Regions from separate parts of the Streptomyces sp. NPDC107538 genome, predicted to be linked through region 3. Evidence: riboswitches for the same ligand, from Rfam matches in the RefSeq annotation. Region 3 holds a riboswitch; each other region holds the start of a gene.
What was found. A riboswitch is a leader RNA that binds a small molecule or an ion and turns the genes downstream of it on or off. The one in region 3 is predicted to bind cyclic di-AMP.

Region 1 (5,790 bases), on a different contig from region 3:
CTCGACGCGTACGCCCTCCAGGACCAGGGCCTCGACACCTACGAGGCGAACGCGGCGCTCGGCCTGCCGGAGGACGCCCGCGACTACACGGCGGCGGCCCAGATGCTGGGCGCCCTCGGCATCGACGAGCTGGACCTGCTCTCCAACAACCCGGACAAGGCGCAGCAGCTCCGCGACCTGGGCGTCGGCGTCCGCCACCGCGTCCCCACGGGCGTCTTCACCACCGCCCACAACGTCCGCTACCTCCGCGCGAAGGTCCTCCAGACCCAGCACACCCTGCCGCTGCCGGAGCTGACGGGCCTCACGGTGACGGCGGGCTGAGGCGCCCTCCCCACCCGGCCCTCCCCGCCGGTCCTCACCGCTCCTCCCCACCGGCTCTCCCCTCCGACTAGCCCACTCGGCCCCGTCGGCTCGCCCCGCTCGTCGCCCCCGGAAACCCTGTATCCGTGGGGCAGCGAGCGGGAGCGGACGGTGCGAGGGAGCCGGGCGGGCGGCGGTTCTCGTACGCACGCACGCTCGTCCGCGCCGTCCCCGCCCTCCTGATCGCGATCGGCCTCTTCTACGACCACTTCACCCCGAGCGAGTTCACGGCGGTCCCCTTCTTCACGGCCGCGCCCCTGGTGGCGGCCCCGCTGTTCTCGCTGCACGGGACGGTGATCACCGGCGCGGTGTCGGTGGCCGGCATCACCGCCGTACGGCTCTTCCACGACGACGCGGGCCACGAGGACGCGATCACCGAGATCGCGACGGTGGCCACCGTCGCCGTACTGGCCGTACTGATCAACCGTCTCGTCCGCCGCAGCGACGCCCGGCTGGCCACCGCCCGGGAGATCGCGGAGGCGGCGCAGCGGGCCGTACTGCCGGTGCCGCAGGAGCGGATCGGCGGGCTGGAGATCGCCGCGCGGTACGAGGCGGCGCAGGCCGGGGCGTCGATCGGGGGCGATCTGTACGCGGTGCAGGACTCGCCGCACGGGGTACGGCTGATCGTCGGCGATGTGCGCGGCAAGGGGCTGGGGGCGGTGTCGGCGGTGGCGGTGCTGATCGGCGCGTTCCGGGAGGCGGCCGAGCAGGAGTCCACGCTCGAAGCGGTCGCCCAGCGGCTGGAGCGGGCGCTGGCCCGCGAGGGCACCCGGCGGGAGGCCGCGCGCCGGGACGCGGCGGTGGAGCGCGAGGGGTTCGTGACGGCCGTACTGGCGGAGTTCCCGCACGGCGCCGGCCGCGTCCGGATCGTCAACCGGGGCCATCCGTCGCCCCTGTTGCTGCACGCCGACGGCACCCTGTGCACCCTGGACGCCCCGCGGCCCGCGCTGCCGCTGGGCATGGCGGACCTGGGCAGCTGGCCCGACCGCGCGGAGGAGACCGGCTTTCCGCCCGGCGCCACGCTGCTCTGCTACACCGACGGCCTCTCCGAGGCGCGGGACGCGCGCGGGGTCTTCTACGACCCGGCCGCGCGCCTGTCCGGGCGCACCTTCTCCGCCCCCGGCGCCCTGTTGACGACCCTCGCGGACGAAGTGCGCCGGCACACGGGCGACCGCATGACGGACGACATGGCCCTCCTGGCGATCCGCCGCCCCTGACGTCGCACACGTCTCTCTCACATCTCACGCATCTCTCACGGCCGATGTCACCGACCGTGTTCGTCCGACCGTCCTGCGTATAACAACTGACGTACCGTCAGGACAATTGTTACTCGTGGGTCAGCGCCAACTCGCCCGTTTTCCGCCCCCCATGACCCGTAAAGTCCAGCGCGAAAGCCGGAACGATCATTCGGAACAGCTTGGAATGGAGTACTCGCGTCTATTAACGTTCGATAACGCAGCGCGGTCGTCCCAGCCGTCACAAGAGACGGCTCCGTGCTCACGCGCCGAATCCCGCAAGGGAACCGGGGAACCACCACCCTGGGGTGAATCGCACGGAAACCGCCGTGGCAGTACGCACGTCCGGTTTACGCGCGTAGGAGACCTTCCTGCTCCGAACCCGTCAGCTAACCCGGTAGGCGAGGAGGAAGGAAGGAGTACGCCCACGTGGCGTCGAACCGGTCCGCGACCGAAGCCCCGTTCGTGCCGACCCAACGCGACGGCGAGAGCCAGACGTTCGGCTACGGCAGCTACAACAGCGACAACGAGGGCCCCTGGCAGGAGTGGAACCCCAGCGAGGATTCCCTTCGCCCCGTTCGCGGTCGGCACCGCGTCGCCAAGAAGACCGGCGTACTCGCCCGCAACGGTCTCGCCCGCAGTTCCACGGTCCTCGGCGTCGGTGTCATAGCCGCCGTCAGCGGCGCCGGGATGGCCAGCGCGCAGTCCGGCAAGGCCCCGGTCTCCATCTCGATGCCCGACATGCCGAACGTCGGATCGGTCTTCGAGGACGAGGACGAGGCCGACCAGCCGGAGCCCGAGGCCTCCAGGTCCCCGCTCAGCAACGCCGGCCTGACCACCGCCGAGACCGAGCAGGGCACCGCCGACGCCGGCGAGGCGCTGCGCGCCCGCATCATGGCCCAGGCCGAGTCCCAGCAGGACGCCTTCGACAAGGCGTCCGCCGAGGCCGCCCAGACCGCCGCCGCGGACAAGGCCGCCGAGCAGGCCGCCCAGGAGAAGAAGGAGGCGGAGGCCAAGGAGGCCGCCGCCAAGAAGAAGGCGGCCGAGGAGGCCGCGGCGAAGAAGGAGGCCGAGCGCCTCGCCTCCCTCGCCAAGCAGTTCACGCTTCCCACCTCCTCGTACACCCTCACCTCCACCTTCGGCCAGGCCGGCCCCTACTGGTCCTCCGGCTACCACACCGGCCTCGACTTCGCGGCCCCCACCGGCACCCTGATCAAGGCCGTCGGCAGCGGCACGATCACCCAGGCCGGCTACGAGGGCTCCTACGGCTACAAGACCGTCCTCACCCTCGATGACGGCACCGAGATCTGGTACGCCCACCAGTCCTCCATCGGCGTCAGCGTCGGCCAGAAGGTCGCCACCGGCGACGTCATCGGCCGCGTCGGCGCCACCGGCAACGTCACCGGCGCCCACCTCCACATGGAGGTCCACGCGGCGGGCTCGGCCGGCGGCATCGACCCGGCGGCGTGGCTCCGCAGCAAGGGCCTCACTCCGTAACCCCCCAGTACGACGACAACGACGCCGCGTGGCCTCCCGGAGGCCACGCGGCGTCGCTGTCGTCGTACAGCCGCTCCCGCCCGCCGGTTTCACGCACCGTTCACGCAGGACCGGAACGCAGGCATCCGATGCCCAGGTTGACGACCGACATGACTACTCCTCCTTTTCGCCGTCCTCGACGCCTACACGGCTCCGAGCGGATCATCGGCAAGTGGGCGAAGGCGCGCGGCAACCGCGCCGACGTGGTCATCGCGACCAAGGTGAGCCAGCACCCCGAGTACAAGGGCCTGACGGCGGCCAGCATCAAGGCCGCGGCCGACGCCGTCAGCCCGAAGTCAGCACGCTTCGGCCGCCACGTCCCCCGAGTCATCACCCGACTCGGTTCCTTCACCGTCGATCTCGACCGTGAGCCCGCCCGCAAGTGCAGCGTCCATGACGTTCCGGAATCGACGGGCATTCCGCCCGCGAGAGCGGCACTGGCGAAGTAGTGCCTCAGAGAGTGCGGATCGACGTGCTCGGCCCCCGCATCGGGCAGAGGCACCATCCGGGCTTCCCCGTCCTCCCGCCACTTGATCTTCCGCACCTGCATGGAACGTCCCTTGCCCTTGGTCGCGTTCTGAGCCGCAGAGGTCCATCCCTCGCCGGGGTGTTCTCTCCGTCGTTCGCAAGCTGACGGTCCACAGCGCTCATTCCGGCGCTCAAGCCGAACTGCCCAAGGGTGATGGCCGTGGTCTCACCGATTCGCAGCCCACATCCGGCCATGAGCCAAACCATGAGCTTGAGTTCCCCGGGCATCGATTCCGAGATGGTGGCCTGAGGTAGTCTCTCGATGCCCCGGTGGCCTCTGATCCAGGTGGCGAGTTCAGTGCAGGTGGCGTCGAAGACGCTCGGGCTGGTGATCAGGTGGACGCGCTCGATGGACAGCTTCCCGGTGGGGTGGTGGGCGTGGTCGCGTGTGCGGTGCCCGAGCGGGACGTCATGCCAGGGCAGCTTCCTGACCTGGGCGTACAAACCGGGATGGTTCTTCTTCACGACAGCCACGCAGTGAGCGCCGTGGCCGATCAGACAGGCCCCCTGATCATGCTGGGTGTGCAGGGCGTCGGCAGTCACCACCGAGCTCTGTAGATCCAGTCCGTCCAGCAGGGGTGCGAAGGAGGGGATCTCGTCGCTCTTGGAGGCGGCCTGTCGCTGGGCCAGGACCACGCCGCGGTGGTCCCTCGCCGCCGGCAGCTGAATCGCCGTGGCGGTCTTGTTCCGCGAACCGCGTACCACCTTGCCGTCGACCGCGATCACCCGCCGCACCGGCCCCGCCTTCGTCTCCGGCTCGGCCGGGGGCGGCGTTCCGGTCTGCAGAAACGCGCCGGTCGCCGCGTCCAGCGTGTCACCGGTCGCAGACCGGTAAGCGGATCGGCCGCGAAGCCGAGGCCACCCAGCGCGTACTGCGGGGCATCCGACGGCCGCAACCCACAGCACACGGACCAATCGGCCCCGTGAACTTCCGATGACCCTTGCCTCGGAGCCCGAGCCCCGGATCACGAATGGTCCCCGCCAACCGACTGCCGGAGACCACACGCAGGACAGGCTCAGACCGGTCGGCCTCCCGAACAACCGTCCCTAACCTGCCATCCAGCCGGGATTCGAAGATCCACTTCGGGTCGACAAGGAGGAAGCCATCCAGACCTCACGTGACCACTTCGCCGACCCGGGGTCTGTAAAGCGAGCGGCTCTGTCCCGTGATCGGTGGTAGCGAAGGCCCTGTCCCGCATTCGGTGGTGACGGAGCGTGCCATGATCCGAGGAGGATGCGGTGCCGGAGCAGGGTGAAGCCTGTGCTTGTCCGTGCATCTGGCGCGCGATCCGTTCGCTCTTGGTGTCGACACCCGCGGTGGGGCCGTTGCTGTACGGAAGTGTGAGAGCGGCGATCACTGCGTCAGCGGTCTCGGCCCGGGCCCTGGGCGAAGGCGTGCAGATGAGGCAGATCGGCTGCGCCGACCTCGACGATCCAGCGCGAGAGCCCGTCGCGTTTCCTGTCTGAGCCCGCGTACCTCCGCGGCAAGGCTGTTGTGGACACACAGCCAAAGAAGCGTGGACAGACAGCCAACGACATCTGGGCGACGGCCTGGCATCGTCCCTGTGACTTCATCATTTCTGCGGAGGGCTCTGATGACCAAGACGAGAAGGCGGATCTCCACCCTGCTGGCGGCCGCCACCGTGATGACCGGCGTATCCCTGAGCTCCGGCGCGGGCACCGCCAGCGCGGTTCCCGGGTTCAGGTACTCGGTGACCCACTACGACGGCGGCAAGTCGGCGACGATCCACCTCTACGCCAACGACAGGTACGCGGGATACGTGAACTGGAACGCGGACCCGGACAGCTTCGGCACTCCTGGAGACGCGCTGCGGGCCCATGACGACACGGCCGACGGGTACGGCATCCTGGGCCGCACCTACTGGTACGACGAACTCGACGGCACGTCGCACACGGAGCGCAGCGTGTCGACCTTCGGACACTCATCGCCTTACACGACCCCGTGGAACACCGGGAATCGCGCGGAGGGCTACAGCATGTATCTGAAAGCGTGTGTGGGTACCAGCTCCAGCTACACATGCAATGGCCAGGAAATACTGATCCGCGCGTAGGCGCGATCACCAATCCGGACAGGCAGGTCGGGGCGGCAGGGAGCAGTCGTGCCCACCGC
Region 2 (5,790 bases), on a different contig from region 3:
CCTCGGCCCGCTGCTCCCGGGCGCGCTGCACGGCGAGGGAGCGGTCGGTGGGCTCCAGGTCGAACTCCAGGCGGACGACGCCGTCCTCGAAGCTGCGTTTCTGCTGGTACCCGGCGTCGGTGAACACCTTGATCATCTTGGTGTTGGCGGGGAGCACCTCGGCGGCGAAGCGTCTGATGCCGCGTTCGCGGGCGACGGCGGCGATGTGTTCGAGGAGGGCCGAGGCGACGCCGCGGCCCTGGTGGGCGTCCTGGACGAGGAAGGCGACCTCGGCCTCGTCGGCGGGGGCGGACGCGGCCATGCCGTCGGCGCCGATGCGGTCGTAGCGTACGGTGGCGATGAACTCGCCGCCGACCGTGGCGGCGAGCCCCACCCGGTCCACGAAGTCGTGGTGCGTGAAGCGGTGGACGTCCTTGGCGGACAGGCGAGGGTACGGCGCGAAGAAGCGGTAGTACTTCGACTCGTCCGAGACCTGCTCGTAGAAGCTGACAAGACGCTCGGCGTCATCGACGGTGATGGGCCTGATGCGTGCGGTGCCGCCGTCGCGCAGCACCACGTCGGCCTCCCAGTGGGCGGGGTACTCGTGCCGGTCCGGCGAGGTCTGCATGGGCCCCAGAGTACGGCTCGCGTACGCATGCGGCGCGGGCCAGTCTGGGGAGGCACAACAGAAGCACGACACAAGCGCGACAGCCGGTTCGTGGTCAGGCCGTGGGCCCGTTCCGGTACGTCGCCCCATATGGGAAACTGGTCTAGACAACCCGGTCTAGACCTCTCTGCAGCACCCGAGACACCTGAAGGGCAGCATCAACATGGCTGAGCGCCGCGTCAACGTCGGCTGGGCCGAGGGCCTCCACGCCCGCCCCGCATCCATCTTCGTCCGGGCCACCACGGCCTCCGGTATCCCCGTGACGATCGCCAAGGCCGACGGGAACCCCGTCAACGCGGCCTCCATGCTGGCGGTCCTGGGCCTCGGCGCCCAGGGCGGCGAGGAGATCGTGCTCGCCTCCGACGCCGAGGGCGCGGACATCGCGCTCGACCGTCTGGCCAAGCTCGTCGCCGAGGGGCTCGAAGAACTCCCCGAGACGGTCTGACCGACCGGGCGACCGCAACGGGTGACCGCGGCGGAAAGGCCTGAAAAGCCTCCCACACACATCACCCGCACAAACGCCGAAGGGCTCGTCCGTTTTATCGGGCGAGCCCTTCGCATTTACGTCCTGATTCCGTTCTGCGGGCAGCAGAAATAATGCCCCACGGAATTCTTCCCTCTTTGTATACGGCTTCCGTGTTAATGCCGCAGGCTCGGCATGTTTACGGGGTGTTGCGAAGTCCTCACACGGTCCGGGCGTTCCGTCCCGGCGGCCCCGGCCGGAAATCGGAGCCGGTGCGCGGCGGTGGCGCGCTCGGTGTGCAGGGAGGTGATCGTCCGGGCCCGGTCGCTGTCGCCGCGTGCGACGGCGTCCACGATGCCGCCGTGCTCCGCCCAGGACTCCACGGGGTCGGCGGGCGCCTCGACCGCGTACATCCAGGCGATCTTGTGCCGCAGCTGGGCGAGTGTCGAGGTCAGGGCGGGGCTGCCGGACGCCTGTGCGAGCGTTTCATGGAACCAGCCGCCCAGGGAGCGCAGATCGTCGCTGGTGCCCCTCCTGGCCCGCTCCTGGCCCAGTCTGACCAGGCCGCGCAACACCTTGAGGTGCGCCTCCGTGCGCCGCTGGGCGGCGCGGGCGGCACCGAGCGGCTCCAGCAGCATGCGCATCTCCAGCAGGTCCGCGGCCTCCTGCTCGGTCGGCTCGGCGACGCACGCGCCCGCGTGCCGGCGGGTCACCACGAACCCCTCGGCCTCCAGGGTGCGCAGCGCCTCGCGCACGGGGACCCGGCTGACGCCGTACCGGCGGGCGAGCAGTTCCTCGGTGAGACGGCTGCCGCGCTCGTAGACACCCGCGACGATGTCATCCCGGATCGCCGTGCATACCGAGTGCGCCGGAATACGCATGACCGACCTCCGTCTTAATCCCCGTGAAACGTCGATAGTTGACGTGTGTTCCAGCGACTCTATTGCAGCGAGCCGGAATTTCCGATGGCGGGCCGGAATCCAGGGATATTTTTTGGACAGGAGGTACGTCACGTCACCACAGGTACGCACAACGAGGAAAGCCCCGGCTCGATGAGCCGGGGCCTCCTCAAAGCGGTGGGTCCGTCAGACGTTCACACCGTGCGAGCGCAGATACGCGACGGGGTCGATGTCCGAGCCGTACTCGGCGGTCGTCCGGGCCTCGAAGTGCAGGTGCGGGCCGGTGACGTTGCCGGTCGCCCCGGAGAGGCCGATCTGCTGGCCGGGCGTGACCGTCTGGCCGACGGAGACGCCGATGGACGACAGGTGGCCGTACTGGGTGTACGTGCCGTCAACCATCTTGATCACGATGTTGTTGCCGTACGCACCGCCCCAGCCCGCCTCGACGACGGTGCCGGAGCCGACCGCGAGGACGGTGGTGCCGGACGCGGCGTGGAAGTCGACACCGGTGTGGCTGCCGGAGGACCAGACGGCGCCGCCGGCCTTGTAGCCGGTGGAGATGTAGGAGCCGCTGATGGGCGAGACATAGGTGTTCAGGCGCTCGCGCTCGGCCGCGCGGGCGGCACGGGCCTTGATCTCCTCGCGCTCCTTGGCGGCGGCACGTTCCTGCTCGGCCTTCTCGGCGGCGGCCTTGCGGGCCTCCTCCTGCGCCTTCTTCTTGACGGCGGCCACCTCGGCGGCCTGCTCCTGGGCGGCGGCCTGTGCGTCGACCTGATCGGCGACCGTGTCGCCGAGGGTGATGATCTGGTTCAGGCCGGTCTGCTCGACGGCGGGCTCCTCCGCGGCGAGCGCGGGTCCGGCCAGGGTCCCGAAGACACCGGTGGTGGTGAGAGCGGCGACGCCCACGTTCCTCGTGGTCGTGCGCTGTACACGGCCGGGACGGCGGTGCTTCCCGGGGGCGCGGGTGAACGCCATGAAGTGGCTGGTCCTTTCCTTCCCTCTCGCCTACCGGGTTAGCTGACGGGTTCGGAGCAGGAAGGTCTCCTACGGCTGCCCCCCGTTTCGCGTGGCTCGCGAAGGGCACCCGATTCACCCCAGGGACTTCGGTGGGTCCCCGGCTCCCCTGGCTCGCGCCATACGGGGACTCGGCGATGACTGTCCGGTGCCGCGGCTGCGGCGAACATCTGACGAACAGCCGGACCGACGCTAAGTGGGCCGTCTTCGAAATAACAAACGGATCACAGGATTTGTTAACTACGCCACAGGTCAGACACGCAACCTCCGCCATCAATACGGACAAACATGGGCCCTGGTGACTCTTCAGTCACCAGGGCCTCACGCGCGTGCGCCGTTCCGTCCGGTTTCTCCTCGGCTTCCGCCCTGCCTCTACTCGGCCTCTACTCGGCGGGTACGACGGTGACTTCGCCGATTCCGAGGGCCCTGACCGGCTCCTCGATCTGCGCGGCGTCCCCGACGAGGACGGTCACCAGACGGTCCACCGGGAAGGCGCTCACGGCGGCCGCGGTGGCCTCCACGGTGCCGGTGGCGGCGAGTTGGCGGTACAGCGTCGACTGGTAGTCGTCCGGCAGGTACTGCTCGACCTGGTCGGCCAGCGTGCTCGCCACGGCCGCGGCCGTCTCGAACTTGAGGGGGGCGACCCCGACCAGGTTCTGTACGGCGACGTCGCGTTCGGCGTCGGTCAGCCCCTCGGCGGCCAGGGTGCGCAGGACCGTCCACAGGTCGTCGAGCGCCGGACCGGTGTTCGGGGTGTCCACGGAGCCGCTGATGGCGAGCATGGCGACACCGGAGCCGTCGGGCGCGGAGCGCAGCACCTGGCCGAACGCGCGCACCCCGTAGGTGTAGCCCTTCTCCTCGCGCAGCACGCGGTCCAGCCGGGACGTGAGGGTGCCGCCGAGGCAGTAGGTGCCGAGTACCTGGGCCGGCCACACCCGGTCGTGGCGGTCGGCGCCCACCCGGCCGATGAGCAACTGCGTCTGCACGGAGCCCGGACGGTCCACGATGATCACGCGGCCGGTGTCGTCGGCGGTCACCGACGGCACGGCGCTCGGCTTGGCCGGGGAGCCCGTCCACGCGCCCAGGGTGTCGCCGAGCAGCGCGTCGAGGTCGACGCCGGTGAGGTCGCCGACGATCACGGCGGTGGCCGTCGCGGGGCGTACATGCCGCTCGTAGAAGGCGCGTACGGCCGCGGAGTCGATGCCCTCGACGGTCTCCTCGGTGCCCTGGCGGGGCCGCGACATCCGGGAGGCGGCCGGGAACAGCTGCCGGGAGAGCTCCTTGGCGGCCCTGCGGCCGGGGCTGGCGGTCTCGTGCGGGATCTCGTCGAGCCGGTTGGCCACCAGCCGCTCGATCTCGCTGTCGTCGAACGCGGGGGCCCGCAGGGCGTCGGCGAGCAGCCCGAGGGCCTTCTCCAGCCGCGACACGGGCACTTCGAGGGACAGGCGTACGCCGGGGTGGTCGGCGTGCGAGTCGAGGGTGGCGCCGCAGCGCTCCAGCTCGGCGGCGAACTCCTCGGCCGAGTGCTTGTCGGTGCCCTCGGAGAACGCCCTGGTCATGATGGTGGCGACACCGTCGAGACCGGCCAGCTCGGCGTCCAGGGGCGCGTCGAGGACGACCTCGACGGCGACGACCTGCTGGCCGGGGCGGTGGCAGCGCAGCACGGTCAGGCCGTTGTCCAGGGTGCCGCGCTCGGGCGCCGGGAACGCCCAGGGGCGGGCGTCGCCGGCCTGGGGCTGCGGGTGGAAGTCCATGGTCGCGAGCTCGGTCACTTCGCCGACTCCTCGGTCTCGTCGGTGGTTTCGGCGGCCTCGGCCGCGACGCCTTCCTCTTCGGCGTCCTCTTCGGCGGCGACGGGCTCGTACACGAGCACCGCGCGGTTGTCGGGCCGCAGGCGGGCCTTGGCGATCTCCTGGACCTCGTCGGCCGTCACCTCCAGGACGCGGTCGACGGCGGTCAGGGCGAGCTTCGGGTCACCGAACAGGACCGCGAACCGGCACAGTTCGTCGGCGCGGCCGGCGACCGTGCCGAGCCGGTCCAGCCACTCGCGCTCCAACTGGGCCTGGGCGCGCTCCATCTCCTCCGCCGTGGGACCCTCGGCGGCGAACCGGGCGAGTTCCTCGTCGACGGCGGCCTCGATCACGGGGACCTCGACGTCGCCGGAGGTCTTCACGTCCATCCAGGCCATGGAGGGCGCCTTGGCCAGCCGCAGCAGGCCGAATCCGGCCGTGACGGCGGTGCGGTCACGGCGGACGAGCCGGTTGTACAGGCGGGACGACTCGCCGCCGCCGAGGATCGTGAGCGCCAGGTCGGCGGCGTCGCACGCGCGCGTGCCGTCCTCCGGCAGCCGGTAGGCGGCCATCAACGCGCGCGCGGGGACGTTCTCCTCGACGACCTCGCGCAGCTGCTCGCCCATGATGTCGGGCAGGGCGCCGTCGCGGGGCACGGGCTTGCCGTCGTAGGAGGGGATGGAGCCGAAGTACTTCTCGACCCAGGCGAAGGTCTGCTCCGGGTCGATGTCGCCGACGATCGACAGGACGGCGTTGTTGGGCGCGTAGTACGTCCGGAAGAACTGCTGGGCGTCCTCCAGGCTGGCCGCCTCCAGGTCGTCCATGGAGCCGATCGGCGTGTGCCGGTAGGGGTGGCCTTCCGGGTAGGCCAGGCGGAAGATCTTCTCGAAGGCGGTGCCGTAGGGGACGTTGTCGTACCGCTGGCGGCGCTCGTTCTTGACCACGGCCCGCTGGTTGTCCAGGTTCTTCTGGTCGAGC
Region 3 (5,790 bases):
CGTCTTCCACGCCCGCATCGCCGAGGACGACCCCGACGCCCCCTTCTCCGTCGACGACGTCGCCGCCGGCATCGTCACCAAGCTCATCCACCGCCACCCCCACGTCTTCGGCGACGCCACGGCCACGACCCCGGAGGAGGTCAAGGCCCACTGGCTCCGCACGAAGGCCATAGAGAAACGCCGCGAGTCCGTGACCGACGGCATCCCCCTCGGCCAGCCCGGCCTCGCCCTCGCCGCCAAACTCTCCTCCCGCGTCCGCACCGCCGGCCTCACCGTCCCGCTGCCCCCCGCCGACGACATCGGCCACAGACTCCTCGCCCTCGCCGCCCAGGCCGAATCCGAAGGCACCGACCCGGAAGCCGCCCTACGCGCGGCGGCCCGCACCTACCGCGACGCGATCCGGACCGCGGAAGGGCTCGGCACCACCGAGTAACACCTGCACGACGAGGTCGAGGGGGAAGCAGCAGAGGGAGGAGCAGCAGACGGAGGGAGGGGCACCGAAAGGCCGGATACCGTCGACTAGTGACCAACCTGCCCGCACCTCCTCCCACCGGCACCCCCGAAGGCACCCCCACCGGCGATCCCGGCGGCACCCCCACGGGAGCCGCCGCCCCCGCGCTCTTCACCTGGGAGTTCGCCACCGATCCGTATCCGGCGTACGCCTGGCTCCGGGAGCACGCGCCCGTGCATCGGACGCGGCTGCCCAGTGGCGTGGAGGCCTGGCTGGTGACGCGGTACGGCGATGCCAAGCAGGCGCTGGCCGACGGGCGGTTGTCCAAGAACCCGGCGCATCACGACGAGCCCGCGCACGCCAAGGGCAAGACCGGTATCCCCGGTGAGCGCAAGGCCGAGTTGATGACGCATCTGCTGAACATCGATCCGCCGGACCACACCCGGCTGCGCCGTCTCGTCTCCAAGGCGTTCACCCCCCGCCGGGTCGCCGAGTTCGCCTCCCGGGTCCAGGAGTTGACCGATCAGCTCATCGACCGGTTCGAGGAGAAGGGCGAGGCCGATCTCATCCACGAGTTCGCCTTCCCCCTGCCCATCTACGCGATCTGCGACATGCTCGGCGTCCCCCGGGAGGACCAGGACGACTTCCGGGACTGGGCGGGGATGATGATCCGGCACGGCGGTGGGCCCCGGGGCGGCGTCGCCCGGTCGGTCAAGAAGATGCGCGGCTATCTCGCCGACCTGATCCACCGCAAGCGCGAGAGTCTCACCGAGCACCCCGCCCCCGGCGAGGACCTCATCTCCGCACTCATCCGCGCCTCCGACCACGGCGAACACCTCACCGAGAACGAGGCCGCGGCGATGGCGTTCATCCTGCTGTTCGCCGGGTTCGAGACCACCGTCAACCTCATCGGCAACGGCACCTACGCCCTCCTCACCCACCCCGAGCAGCGCGCCCGCCTCCAGGCCTCGCTGGCCGCCCAGGAGACCGAGCTGCTCGAAACCGGCGTAGAGGAACTCCTCCGCTACGACGGCCCCGTCGAACTCGCCACCTGGCGCTTCGCGACCCAGCCCCTCACCATCGGCGGCCAGGACATCGCCCCCGGCGACCCCGTCCTCGTCGTCCTCGCCGCGGCCGACCGCGACCCGGCCCGCTTCGACGACCCCGACACCCTCGACCTCTCCCGCCGTGACAACCAGCACCTCGGTTACGGCCACGGCATCCACTACTGCCTCGGCGCCCCCCTCGCCCGCCTCGAAGGTCAGACCGCGCTGGCGACACTCCTCACCCGTCTCCCCGACCTGCGACTCGCGGTGGATTCGGCCGATCTGCGATGGCGAGGAGGGCTCATCATGCGGGGATTGCGCACGCTTCCGGTCGAATTCACCCCGCGGCAGCGGCCCCTGGGAGCCCGTGAGCGACCCGTAGCACTACCCCATTCCGCGGCAGAAGATGACGCTCCCTCAAGTCTGTGATCTTCACGTGATCTGCGCTGCATTAACTTGTGACAACTGATCGACTGCGGCTACGTTCACACGTCAGTGCGAAGGGGGCACCACACCCTTCGCACGGGTCACTGCTGTCGTGTGAAAGGCAACCGCATGCTCTCCGGGAACGGTCGTCACCGTCGCCCCCGTCAGGCTCCGGCCCTGCTCGTCGCGGCCGGAGTGACCGGATCGGCCATCGCCATCCCCCTCCTCGGCGCCACCGGCGCGAGCGCGGCCAGCGGAACCACCTGGGACCAGGTCGCGGAGTGCGAGAGCGGCGGCTCATGGAGCGCGGACACCGGGAACGGACGCTACGGCGGCCTCCAGTTGACCCAGGCCAACTGGGAGAAGTACGGCGGTCTCGACTACGCGACGACCGCCGACCAGGCCAGCCGCTCCCAGCAGATCGCGGTCGCCGAGAAGGCGCTCGCCGACCAGGGCGTCGGCGTCTGGGCCACCTGCGGACTGCTCCACAATCTCGGCGGCGACTCCGGTTCCGCCGACGTGGACACGGGCGTGACCGACGGCTCGACGAAGGCGGACGGTTCGTCCGACGGGTCCGACACCGCAGGTACCTCCGGTACTTCCGATTCGTCCCCCTCGGCCGACGAAAGCGGCAAGACCGGCGAGACCGACAAGACCGGCAAGGCCGACGGAACCGACTCGGCCAAGTCCACCGATGCGGACGCGTCGGCCGATTCGGCCGATTCGACCGACTCCAGCGCGAACGCCGAGGGCGCCGAGGGCTCTGACGGTTCCATCAAGGTCGAAACCGGAACGAACTCGGGCAAGTCGTCACAGAACGACAGCTCTTCGACCGCCGACGACAGTGACGGCGGCACCGGCCGCCACCGTGGCGCCAGCGCCGACGAGAGCTCCGAAGCCGGCACAGAGACCGGCACCGGCACCGGCACGGACGCGGCCGGCGACGACTCCCGCTCCGCCGACTCCAAGTCCTCCGGCCGCCACGCCTCCCGCGGCGCCGACGCGGCGCGCGAGGCCGTCGACGGCGCGTACACCGTCCAGGCGGGCGACAGTCTGACGGGCATCGTGAACTCGCTCGGCCTGGACGGCGGGTGGCGCGGGCTGTACGCGGAGAACGAGGACACGGTCGGAACTGACCCGGACCTTATCCTTCCCGGTCAGACCCTCGAAGTCGGTGCCGAAACGGGCGAAAAGTAGCGACAGTTCAGGTCATGGTTCGCACCTGAATGCCCGTTTTGATCTATGTGGGAGATGAATCACAGACCCCGTGATCGTCTTTGAAATTCGGGCAATCACCTGTTTACGGTCGTGACCGCTCGCCACAGCGGGCCCCTGCGGTCGTACGCCGAATCCTGCCAACGGCCGTGAGGGAACAGTCGTCGCGTCAAGCGCCGTAGGCAGGAGCGGGGGACCCAAGGTAAGTGCCGGGCCCAGCGGTTCACGCTGGACCGGCTCGGGGTGAAGCCGCGTGATGCGAGCCGAAAGGCGAGCGTCCCGCGGCCGGGCAACTCAACCGGCCCGAACCCGACAGCTCACCTCGCAGGCGTCGGTGAGGGGATCTCTCCATGCTGTTCTCCAGCAAGGGCAAGCACCGTCGCCCGTCCAAGGCCGCTCGCGCCATCGCCGTCGCCGGTGTCACCGGCGCCGCCGCCATCGCCGCCCCGCTGATGGCCGCCGGCAGCGCCTCCGCCGCCACCGCCTCCGAGTGGGACACCGTCGCCCAGTGCGAGTCCGGCGGCAACTGGTCCATCAACACCGGCAACGGCTACTACGGCGGCCTGCAGTTCTCCGCCTCCACCTGGGCCGCCTACGGCGGTACGCAGTACGCCTCCACCGCCGACCAGGCGAGCAAGGCCCAGCAGATCGCGGTCGCCGAGAAGGTCCTCGCGGGCCAGGGCAAGGGTGCCTGGCCGGTCTGCGGCACCGGCCTGTCCAGCGCCTCGTACGACGGCGCCGCCGCCTCCAGCGGCAACTCGAACTCCGGCTCCTCCACGCAGCAGAACACGCAGAAGAGCACCCAGGAGAGCACTCAGAAGAGCACCGAGGACACCCGCGCCTCCCGCTCCTCCGAGCGCGCCACCGTCGAGACCCCGACCGGCAAGAAGGTCAAGAAGGGCGACGGCGAGTACAAGGTCGTCAAGGGCGACACCCTCAGCGCCATCGCCGAGAAGGAGAACGTCAAGGGTGGCTGGGAGAAGCTCTTCGAGCTGAACAAGGACATCATCGACGACGCCGACTTCATCTTCCCGGGCCAGCAGCTCCACCTGAGCTGACCCGTCGCAGCCCGGTGGGACGGGTCAGGCTGGGCCGAAAAATCCGGCCGCTCCCCAGCTGAACCACAGCCCGCTCACATCCGTGTCCTCCATAGTGAAGACCTCGTGAGGGCCGTCCCCCCGTCCCCACGGGCTCCCCGCCTCGGTGCGCATTCCCCCGTACGCACCGGGGCGGGGCTTTTCTTTGTTCTGTTCACTTTCTCGCCCACCCCCCCTTTGTTCCGGACTGAAACAATGGGTACCGTCTGTCTGTCCACGGGACGGTCGGTCGGCTGCCGACGGCCCGGGGGCGGTTAGGCTCTAGTCGCAAGGCCCGCGGGCCCCGCACTTTCAGCGTCACATTCCATGAAGGAGATGCTCGTGCCGTCCATCGACGTCGTCGTAGCCCGGGAAATCCTCGACTCGCGAGGCAACCCCACCGTCGAGGTCGAGGTCGGCCTCGACGACGGCAGCACGGGTCGTGCCGCCGTTCCGTCCGGCGCCTCCACCGGTGCCTTCGAGGCCATCGAGCTGCGTGACGGTGACCCGAACCGCTACCTCGGCAAGGGCGTCGAGAAGGCCGTCCTCGCGGTCATCGAGCAGATCGGCCCGGAGCTCGTCGGCTACGACGCCACCGAGCAGCGCCTGATCGACCAGGCGATGTTCGACCTGGACGCCACCGACAACAAGGGCTCCCTCGGCGCCAACGCCATCCTCGGCGTCTCCCTCGCCGTCGCCCACGCCGCCTCCGAGGCCAGCGACCTCCCGCTCTTCCGCTACCTGGGCGGCCCGAACGCGCACCTGCTGCCCGTTCCGATGATGAACATCCTGAACGGCGGCTCGCACGCCGACTCCAACGTGGACATCCAGGAGTTCATGATCGCCCCGATCGGCGCGGAGTCCTTCTCCGAGGCCCTGCGCTGGGGCGCCGAGGTCTACCACACCCTCAAGAAGGTGCTGAAGACCAAGGGCCTGTCCACGGGCCTCGGCGACGAGGGCGGCTTCGCCCCGAACCTGGAGTCCAACCGCGCCGCCCTCGACCTCATCATCGAGGCCATCAAGGAGGCCGGTTACACCCCCGGCGAGCAGATCGCCCTCGCCCTCGACGTCGCCGCCTCCGAGTTCTACAAGGACGGCGTCTACACCTTCGAGGGCAAGGAGCGCTCCGCCGCCGAGATGACGGAGTACTACGCCGACCTCGTCGCGGCCTACCCGCTCGTCTCCATCGAGGACCCGCTGTTCGAGGACGACTGGGCCGGCTGGAACACCATCACCGAGAAGCTCGGCGACAAGGTCCAGATCGTCGGCGACGACCTCTTCGTCACCAACCCCGAGCGTCTCGCCCGCGGCATCGAGGAGGGCTCGGCCAACGCCCTGCTCGTCAAGGTCAACCAGATCGGCTCGCTGACCGAGACCCTGGACGCCGTCGAGATGGCCCAGCGCAACGGCTTCAAGTGCATGATGTCCCACCGCTCCGGCGAGACCGAGGACGTCACCATCGCCGACCTCGCCGTCGCCGTGAACTGCGGTCAGATCAAGACCGGCGCCCCGGCCCGCTCGGACCGCGTCGCCAAGTACAACCAACTGCTGCGCATCGAGGAGATCCTCGACGACG

Region 1: linked by a shared signal. The riboswitch ahead of ACZ7MG_RS33685 (M23 family metallopeptidase) and the one ahead of ACZ7MG_RS18820 (transglycosylase family protein) in region 3 are both predicted to bind cyclic di-AMP.
Region 2: linked by a shared signal. The riboswitch ahead of ACZ7MG_RS27650 (M23 family metallopeptidase) and the one ahead of ACZ7MG_RS18820 (transglycosylase family protein) in region 3 are both predicted to bind cyclic di-AMP.

The regions. Positions count from the first base shown of each region.
Region 1 is NZ_JBVKAY010000013.1:24,041-29,830, reverse strand. Features, by position in the region: gene ACZ7MG_RS33695 (GTP cyclohydrolase II) at 1-321, shown strand, start outside; gene ACZ7MG_RS33690 (PP2C family protein-serine/threonine phosphatase) at 447-1,577, shown strand; cyclic di-AMP (ydaO/yuaA leader) riboswitch at 1,853-2,014, shown strand; gene ACZ7MG_RS33685 (M23 family metallopeptidase) at 2,025-3,092, shown strand; partial or broken gene ACZ7MG_RS33680 (aldo/keto reductase) at 3,284-3,415, shown strand; gene ACZ7MG_RS33675 (ISAs1 family transposase) at 3,585-4,385, opposite strand; partial or broken gene ACZ7MG_RS33670 (ISL3 family transposase) at 4,884-5,111, opposite strand; gene ACZ7MG_RS33665 (hypothetical protein) at 5,255-5,731, shown strand.
Region 2 is NZ_JBVKAY010000008.1:145,397-151,186, reverse strand. Features, by position in the region: gene ACZ7MG_RS27665 (bifunctional acetate--CoA ligase family protein/GNAT family N-acetyltransferase) at 1-607, opposite strand, end outside; gene ACZ7MG_RS27660 (HPr family phosphocarrier protein) at 810-1,091, shown strand; gene ACZ7MG_RS27655 (GntR family transcriptional regulator) at 1,286-1,990, opposite strand; gene ACZ7MG_RS27650 (M23 family metallopeptidase) at 2,195-2,983, opposite strand; cyclic di-AMP (ydaO/yuaA leader) riboswitch at 2,996-3,169, opposite strand; gene ACZ7MG_RS27645 (M16 family metallopeptidase) at 3,406-4,794, opposite strand; gene ACZ7MG_RS27640 (M16 family metallopeptidase) at 4,791-5,790, opposite strand, start outside.
Region 3 is NZ_JBVKAY010000005.1:93,422-99,211, reverse strand. Features, by position in the region: gene ACZ7MG_RS18835 (nucleoside triphosphate pyrophosphohydrolase) at 1-433, shown strand, start outside; gene ACZ7MG_RS18830 (cytochrome P450 family protein) at 523-1,926, shown strand; gene ACZ7MG_RS18825 (LysM peptidoglycan-binding domain-containing protein) at 2,053-3,120, shown strand; cyclic di-AMP (ydaO/yuaA leader) riboswitch at 3,303-3,484, shown strand; gene ACZ7MG_RS18820 (transglycosylase family protein) at 3,489-4,196, shown strand; gene eno (phosphopyruvate hydratase) at 4,557-5,790, shown strand, end outside.